DNA from 2 places in the Dermacoccus sp. PAMC28757 genome. Region 2 is predicted to be linked to the other one. Evidence: riboswitches for the same ligand, from Rfam matches in the RefSeq annotation. Region 2 holds a riboswitch; the other holds the start of a gene.

What was found. Region 2 has a riboswitch for cobalamin ahead of H7F30_RS10265 (VWA domain-containing protein). Riboswitches for the same ligand answer to the same signal wherever they lie in the genome.
Region 1: linked by a shared signal. The riboswitch ahead of H7F30_RS12745 (prenyltransferase/squalene oxidase repeat-containing protein) and the one ahead of H7F30_RS10265 (VWA domain-containing protein) in region 2 are both predicted to bind cobalamin.

Annotation. Positions count from the first base shown of each region.
Region 1 is NZ_CP060292.1:2,690,608-2,694,815, reverse strand. Features, by position in the region: gene H7F30_RS12750 (penicillin-binding transpeptidase domain-containing protein) at 59-2,014, shown strand; cobalamin riboswitch at 2,034-2,175, shown strand; gene H7F30_RS12745 (prenyltransferase/squalene oxidase repeat-containing protein) at 2,275-3,675, shown strand; gene H7F30_RS12740 (hypothetical protein) at 3,653-4,208, shown strand, end outside.
Region 2 is NZ_CP060292.1:2,147,704-2,151,911, reverse strand. Features, by position in the region: gene H7F30_RS10275 (cobalt-precorrin-4/precorrin-4 C(11)-methyltransferase) at 1-267, opposite strand, end outside; gene cbiE (precorrin-6y C5,15-methyltransferase (decarboxylating) subunit CbiE) at 264-1,493, opposite strand; cobalamin riboswitch at 1,575-1,701, shown strand; gene H7F30_RS10265 (VWA domain-containing protein) at 1,757-3,868, shown strand; gene cobO (cob(I)yrinic acid a,c-diamide adenosyltransferase) at 3,868-4,208, shown strand, end outside.

The sequences.
Region 1 (4,208 bases), 540 kb from region 2:
CCGTGGGGCAGGTTCGCGTGGTGCGCGAGGGGCGTCGGGACGTGCGCGGTTGCTTGTCATGGCTCTTGTCGTCGCTCTCGTCGCGACGATCATGGTGGGTCGCCTCGTTCAACTGCAGATCGTCGACGGCGCGAAGAACGCGCGGGCCGCAGCGGACATCAACACGCGCGACGTCGTCGTGCCTGCCCAACGCGGGCGGATCCTCGCTGCCGACGGCACCGTTCTCGTCGGGAACGGTTCGACGACGACGCTGACGATCTCGCCGCAGGCCCTCGCGCGTGACGACGCGCCGAAGGTCATCGCGCGCGTCGCCTCGGCCATCGGCCGGGATCCGCGGAGCCTCTTGGCGCGGACGAAGGCGTGCGGGACGAAGGGCGCCGCGCCGTCGCCGGTCTGCTTCGCCGGGCATCCCTTCGAGGCGGTGCCGATCGCCTCCGACGTCGAGGCGTCGGCTGCGAACGCGCTGCTCGAGCGCCCCGAGGCCTACCCCGGCATCGCGGTGCGACCGACAGCGACCCGAACCTACGGCTCCCGCGGCGACTCCCTCGCCCAGGTGGCCGGTTACCTCACGGCAGCGACAGCCGACGACACCGGCGTCTCGAGCTCGGGGTCGGGTGTGCCGACGTTGCTCGGCCGCACGGGTGTCGAGAAGCAGTACGACGCCGTCCTGCGCGGACGCGACGGCAAGCGCTCCACCGCCATCGGCCCCGACGGCACGGCGCAACGTCAGGTGGCGGACGTGCCGCCGGTGGCGGGCCAGGACGTCGTCACCTCGATCCGCCCTGACGTGCAGGACGCCGCGGCGAAGGCCCTCGCCGACGGCATCGCCGCAGCCCGGAAGCGCGGGCAAAAGGCCGGTTCGGGAAGCGTCGTTGTCCTCGAGGCGGACAGCGGCAACGTCGTCGCCATGACGAACCAGCCCACCTACGACCCGTCCGTGTGGAACGGCGGCGTGACGCAGGCCGAGTACGACTCGCTGCTCGACACGAGGGCCGGCGACCCGCTGACCAACCGAGCCACGTCCGTGGCCGGCCCACCCGCGTCGACGTTCAAGGTGTTCTCCCTCTTCGCCGCGGCCCAGACCGGCGTGGACCCGAACGGCTCGTACTCCTGCCCGTCGTCGGTCATGATCGGCAACCGCTCCTACAGCAACTTCGAGTCGCAGGCGCACGGCACGATCGACATCCCGAAGGCGCTCGAGGTCTCCTGCGACACCGTTTTCTACCGGTGGGCGTACGACGCCTGGGTCAAGGCCGGGGGAGTGAAGGCGTCCACCGACGCTCCCGACCCGTACACCAGCGTGGCCCGCGAGTTCGGATACGGCGCGCGAACCGGGGTTGACCTGCCCGCGGAGGCGAGCGGCTCCCTTCCCGACCGCGCGACGAAGCGCCGTGAGTGGGAGGCGACGAAGGCGGCGTCCTGCAGGCGGGCGAAGAGCGGCTACCCGGAGATCACCGACAAGGACCGTGCTTCGTATCTCACGCAGGTGGCCAAGGAGAACTGCACGAGTGGCTACGTCGTACGCGCCGGTGACGCGGTGAACTTCGCGATCGGCCAGGGTGACGTCGCCGCGACGCCGATGCAGGTGGCCACGTCCTTCGCCGCGCTCGCGACGAACGGTCGTGTGCCGACGCCCCGCGTCGCCGTGGCAACCGCGCGTTCGGACGGCAGCGCTCGCACGGCGCTCCCGTCGCCCGAGGCCCGTACCCTCAGCCTCGATGCCCGGATGTACGCCCGTGAACTCGAGGGGCTCAAACGGGCGGTCTCGACGGGGACGGCCTCCGAGGCCTTCCGAGGCTTCGACCTCGACGCGCACGCCGTCTACGGCAAGACAGGGACGGCCGAGGTCTACGGCAAGCACGCCACCGCGTGGTTCGCCTCGTTCGGCGGGGCGGACGAGGACGGCAAGCGCTACGTCGTCGTCGTTCGGGTCGACGAAGGAGGCGAGGGTGGACGGACCGCCGCACCCATCGCGCGCTCGGTCTGGGACGCGCTCGTCAGGCGCTCTCGCTGAGACGAGGGCGCACGGCGGCTGGTGATAGCCTGGATGCGATCTTCGGCTCGTGCCGGAGAGCCGAGAACGAGGGGAAGCCGGTCGAATTCCGGCGCTGACCCGCAGCCGTAGATCAGTTCGCTGATGAGCCGGAATGCCTCGTCTCGGCTGTGTCTGATCACATCTGCCTCATCACACCCGTCGAGGTCAGCGGGAGGGGCCCGGCTCGTCGTTCGAGCAGGGTGTCGCCCACCGGCCACGCACCTGCCCGGAAGGTCATCATGACGACCCACCTGCGTCGCGCCGGAGTCACCAGCGCCGCCCTCGTCGCTCTCGCTGCCGCAGCCTCGGCGCCCGCCACTGCCGCTCCCGCGACGGGAAGCGACGCCGCGGCGTCCTTCCTTGCCGGGCAGTTCGCGGCGGGCGGGCACCAGCTCAGCTCCACCTACGCGGGTCAGACCTACCTCGACGCGGGCCTTTCCGCGGACGGCATCCTGGCCCTTACGTCGGCCGGCGTGGCGGACACCGAAGCCACCGCCGCCGCAACGGCCTTCGCCAAAGGCGTGAGTGACTACGCCGCCCCGGGCACCGACGTGTACGCCGGAGCTGTGGCGAAGTCCCTCATCGTCGCGAAGGCACAGGGGCAGAACCCGCGCGCGTTCGGCGGCGTCGACCTCGTCTCGAAGCTGCAGGGCCTCGAGAAGCCGAGCGGCCGCTTCTCCGACGTCTCGGCCTACGGCGACTACTCGAACGCCGTCACCCAGTCCCTCGCCGTCATCGCGCTGCAGAAGGCCGGCGCGCCCGCTGACGCGAAGGCCACGAACTACCTCCTCTCGCTGCGCTGCAATGACGGCGGATTCCGCTTGGCCGACGACGGTTCGGCGTGCGTCTCCGACCCCGACGCCACGTCGTTCGCCGTGCAGGCGCTCGCCGCCGCCGGCGGTCACGGCGCCGACGTGACGAAGGCCGTGAACTTCCTCGCAACGAAGCAGAACGCCGACGGTGGCGTCGTCGGCGGAACGGGCACGACCACCCCCAACGCCAACTCGACGGGCCTCGCGGCGGTGGCGTTCACCCTCGGCGGTCAGGACGCGCGCGCTGTTAAGGCGCAGTCGTTCGTCGCCTCGCTGCAGTACGGCTGCTCGTTCCCTGCCGCTGTGCGTGGCGCCATCGCCTACGACCGCACCACGTTCGCGGCGATGAAGAGCGCCGGTGCCTCCGGCAAGCTCGCCGGCAACGAGACCCGCGCCACGTCCCAGGGGCTCTACGCGTTCACGAGGGCGCCCCTCGTCTCGTTGACGAAGGGTGGCGCCACCGCGACTCCCGCCATCTCGTGCTCCTCCGAGCCCACGTCGTCGCCCAGCACCTCGACGTCCACGACGAGCGCGCCGAAGCCGACGTCCACCTCGTCGAGCAACTCGACGTCCACCTCCGCCACGCCGGCTCCCACGAGCACCACGAGCGCCACGAGCACGGACGCCACCGCAGCCCCGACCTCGACGACGAGCCCGAGCGCGCCGTCCACGTCCACGGTGCCGCAGCCGACGTCGACGACGCCCGCCACCGGCCCGATCGTGAACACCGACAAGGTTTCCGACAACACCGTGCCGTTCGGCTTCGCCTTCGGCGCCGTCATCCTCGTCACCGCGGGAGGTGCCGTTGCGTACGCGCGTCGCCGCTGATCTCGCGCGCCTCGGCGCACCGGTTCTCGTCGGCGCCTCGGCCCTCGCGGGCCTCGGTGCCGTGACGACGGGTGCCGCAGCGCCCGCGTCCGCTGCGGGTGCGTGCACGAGTGCGACGAGCGGCGTGACCGTCGTCGTCCAGTTCCCGAGCGGCTCGGCCACCGGCTGCGCGCCGGGTAGTCCGGGCACGGCGCTCCAGGCGCTGCGGGCCGCCGGGTTCTCGACGACCGGTTCCACGCAGTACCACGACGGCGTGCTCTGCGGCGTCAACGGGTACCCGTCGAGTTCGCCGTGCCGGATGCCTCCGACGAACGCCTACTGGGCGGTCTTCAGCGCCAAGCGCGGCGGCTCGTGGAACTACTCGAACCTCGGTGTCGCCTCGCTGCCCGCCACCCCGGGCGGAGTCGTCGGATTCCGCTTCGGCAGCGGCACCGCGCCGTCCGTGCCCGTGACTGCTGCGATCACGTCGCCGAAGCCGAGCACGACGAAGCCCACGACATCGACTCCGAGGCCCAGCTCGCCCAAGCCGAGCA
Region 2 (4,208 bases):
AGCCGAGTAGATCGACGGGTCGCCCGAGCACAGCCGCGCGACGTCCGCTCCGCGGGCGTGAGCCTCGGCCATGAGGCGCGTGATGTCGTCGAGGTCGAGACGTTGCGTGTCGATACGTTCGGCGTCGGCGGGCAGGTGAGCGAGCACGGCCGCGTCGAGGTAGGTGCCGGCGAACAGGCACACCGACGAGCGCTCGAGCAGGTTCACGGCGCGCAGCGTGAGGAGATCGGCCGCTCCCGGACCGGCACCGATGAAGTGGACGGTCATGCGGACTCCTTCGACCTGGGGGGCCGCGTCAGGCACCACTGAACGACGCTACGGGCAGGCTTCCAGCCGTTGAAGCGCCCGAGAGGCTCGAGATGTTCGACGGCAAGGCGGGTGAGTGAGCCGCCGTGCGTGCGGTGTACCTCGTGAAGCAGCGCTTCGCTCTCTCTCGTCACGGCGTGGGCGACGAGACGACCACCGGGCCGCAACGCTGCAATCGCGGCGTCCAGGACGTCACGATCCAGTCCACCGCCGAGGAAGACGGCATCCGGTCGAGGCAGGTCGTCGTCGCGCACGGCGGCGCTCGTGCTGGTGACGTGGACGTCCACGCGGGAGGAGACGCCGAAGCGGGCGGCGTTCTGCGTCACCCGATCGGCACGGTCGGGATCGCGCTCGATGGCGACCGTGCGGGCCCGCGGGGCAGCGAGGCACCACTCGATCCCCACGGCCCCCGAGCCGGCGCCGAGGTCCCACAGGACCTGACCGGGCCACGGGCGCAGCCGGGCGAGGGCGGTGGCACGCACGTCTCGCTTCGTGATGAGTCCGTCGTGCTCGAAAGCGTCGTCGGCACGACCGGGGGCGGGCCCGAGGGCTTGTGGCTCGGCGTCGAGAACACCGACCTCGAGGCACACGACGACGAGGTCAGGGGTGCGTTCGTCACCCCACGCAGCGCAGGTGGTGCTGTGCGAGCCCTCGTTCTGGCCACCGAGGTGCCACCACGCGGTGAGCTGTGCAGTTCCGGCGCCTGCCTCCACGGCGAGGCGTGCAACCTCCGCGGGGTTGTCACCGTCCGAACAGAGCAGGACGAGACGGGCACCAGGGGTGACGAACGGAAGGAAACGGTCCGTGGAGCGGCCGACGAGGGTGACGACGTCGACGGACTCCGCCGACCACCCCATCCGAGCGCGGGCCAGCGCCTCCGACGAGAGCGCCGGGTGGACACGCACCGCCTCCCGACCAACTGCCTTGATCAGCGTCGTTCCGATGCCCGACAAAAACGGGTCTCCGGATGCGAGAACAACTGTGTGCCTGCCTGATTCGCCGACAAGCGACTGCAGGTTGTCGCGCAGCGGCGACGGCAGGGGTCGCCGTTCCTGCTGTCCCATCGACGGCAGCAGGTCGAGCTGACGTGGGCTTCCGATGACGGTGTCAGCCCGTTCCACGAGGTGTCGTGAGGCTTCAGAGAGACCACTCCACCCGTCGTCCCCGATGCCCACGACCTCGATCATGGCCGACACCCTACGACAACGCTGAGCACCGACGGCGGCCCTGAGGGACGCGAAACCTCGGATCGGCCCGGACACCACCACGGCGCGCGCGTCTGCCATGATGTCTCCCGGTTGCATGACGAGGAATACCGGTGAGAATCCGGAGCGGTCCCGCCACTGTGAGCTTCCCTTCGAAGCGAGCCAGGACGTCGTCATCACCTGCCACGTGCACGAGCCGTGGCATCTCGTACGGCAAGCGTGGTCACTTGCCAGGAGGATTCGTGATGTCCCGTTACCCCTTCACGGCCGTCGTCGGCGCAGACGACCTCGAACTGGCTCTCGTGCTGACGACAATCTCACCGGCCATCGGTGGTGTGCTCGTTCGCGGCGAGAAGGGCACGGCCAAGTCGACCATCGTGCGCGGGCTCGTCGACGTGCTCCCCCGGATCGACGTCGTCGCCGGATGCCGCTACAGCTGCGACCCGCGGACCCCGGAGCCGAACTGCCCCGACGGCCCTCACGACGCCGACGGTGACGCCACGAGTCGCCCGGTCCGTCTTGTCGAACTTCCCGTCGGCGCCGGCGACGACCGAGTCAGTGGCTCGCTCGATCTGGCCCGGGCCTTGGGCGCCGGCAGCGCCGAGTTCCGCCCCGGCCTGCTCGCCGAGGCCAACCGTGGGTTGCTCTACGTCGACGAGGTCAACCTCCTGCACGACCACCTCGTCGACCTCCTGCTCGACGCGTCCGCGATGGGCAGCAACACCGTCGAGCGTGACGGCATGTCGGTGACGCACGCAGCCCGTTTCGTCCTCGTCGGCACGATGAACCCCGAGGAGGGCGAACTCCGCCCCCAGCTGCTCGACCGCTTCGGCCTCTCCGTCGACGTCGCAGCCTCGCGTGACCCCGAGGTCCGCGCCGAAGTCGTCACGCGTCGCCTCGCCTTCGACGCGAACCCCGATGCGTTCCTCGAACGATTCGCGGGCCATCAGGCTCGCCTGCGAGAGCGCATCGCCGCGGCCCAGGAGCGTGTCGGAGGGGTTGTCCTTTCCCCGTGGGCGCTGCGCACCATCGCCCGCGTGTGTGCCGGCTTCGACGTCGACGGGATGCGTGCCGATATCGTCATCGCGCGAACGGCCAGTGCGCACGCCGCGTGGCGTGGCGCCGACGCCGTCGAGCGTGAGGACATCCGCGCAGCGGCCGTCCTTGCGCTCGCACACCGCCGACGCCGCGGCCCCTTCGACCCGCCCGGCCTGGACGAAGACCTTCTCGATCGGCTGCTCGACGAGGAACCGCCCCCGCCGCCCGAGGGCGGCGACGATCCCGGCGACGAGCCGCAGGAGCCCGACGACGAGGAGCCGTCCAACTCCGAGGCCGCCGACGGGAGCGAAGCGACTGACGGGCCAAGCGCCGATTCTCCTCAATCGCCGCCTGCCCAGGACGACAGCCCGCGTGACGAGCAGTCACCCACGTCCTCGCACGACACGCACGCCGAGACAGAGGCGGATCAGAGCCCTGCCGATACACAGGACGAACCGCAGAACGCGGCCGCACCCGTCGCGACGGCATCGGTCGGCGCCCCCTACCGCCCACAGCGCTTCGAACTGTCGAGCATCGGTCGAGGTGAGGCCGGACGACGCAGCCGCGCCGAAACGACGACGGGCCGCGTCGTCGGTGTACGCCCCGATCGTGAGGGCAAGGTCCACCTCCTCGCGACGGTCCGCGAAGCGGCCGTGCGGCAAGTAGCACGGAAGGCCGAGCCCGGCTCGGGGCTCCTCGTCGAACCGGCGGACCTGCGCCATGCGCGGATCATGGGCCGTGAATCCAACCTCGTCCTCTTCTGCGTGGATGCCTCGGGCTCGATGGCCGCACGCAAGCGGATGAGCGAGGTCAAGACCGCCGTGCTCTCGCTCTTGCTCGACGCCTACGAGCGTCGCGACAAGGTTGGCCTCGTGACGTTCGCCGGCGACGGTGCCCGCCTCGTCCTGCCGCCGACCTCCTCCGTCGACCGAGCCGCGACCCTGCTCGCCGACGTTCCGCACGGCGGGCGCACCCCTGTCGCGGAGGGCCTGCTCGAAGCGGCGGACGTGCTGCGCATCGAGCGGCTGCGCGACCCGAACCGACGTCCCCTGCTCGTGCTCGTCACCGACGGCCGCGCGACGAGCGGCGAGCGCGCCCTCGAGCGAGCCTTCGACGTGGCCGATAGGTGGCACTCCCTCGACGTCGAGACGATCGTCGTCGACTGCGAATCGGGACGCTTCCGACTCGGCCTCGCGGGGCAGCTCGCCCAGCGGATGCTGGCCCGTCACGTACCCCTCGAGCAGGTCTCGGCCACCGGCCTCATCGACGCCATCGCTCCCGCGGCGACGCCGCGCACCTCGAACGGGAAGGCAGCCTGATGCCCCAGGGACAGACCCCCAGCACTCCGGACGACGGCCTCACGACCCGTCAGCGCCGCAACCGCCCCCTCGTCGTCGTCCACCACGGCGCGGGCAAGGGCAAGTCGACGGCCGCCTTCGGGCTCGCGCTGCGCGCCTGGAACCAGGGCTGGTCGATCGGCGTCTTCCAATTCGTGAAGTCCGCCAAGTGGCGCATCGGTGAGCAGGCCGCGCTCGAAGCGCTCGGTGAAGTCCACACGAGCACGGGCCAGGGTGGCCCGGTCGAGTGGCACAAGATGGGCTCCGGCTGGTCGTGGTCGCGCCGCGCCGGCTCCGAGGAGGACCACGCTGCCGATGCGCT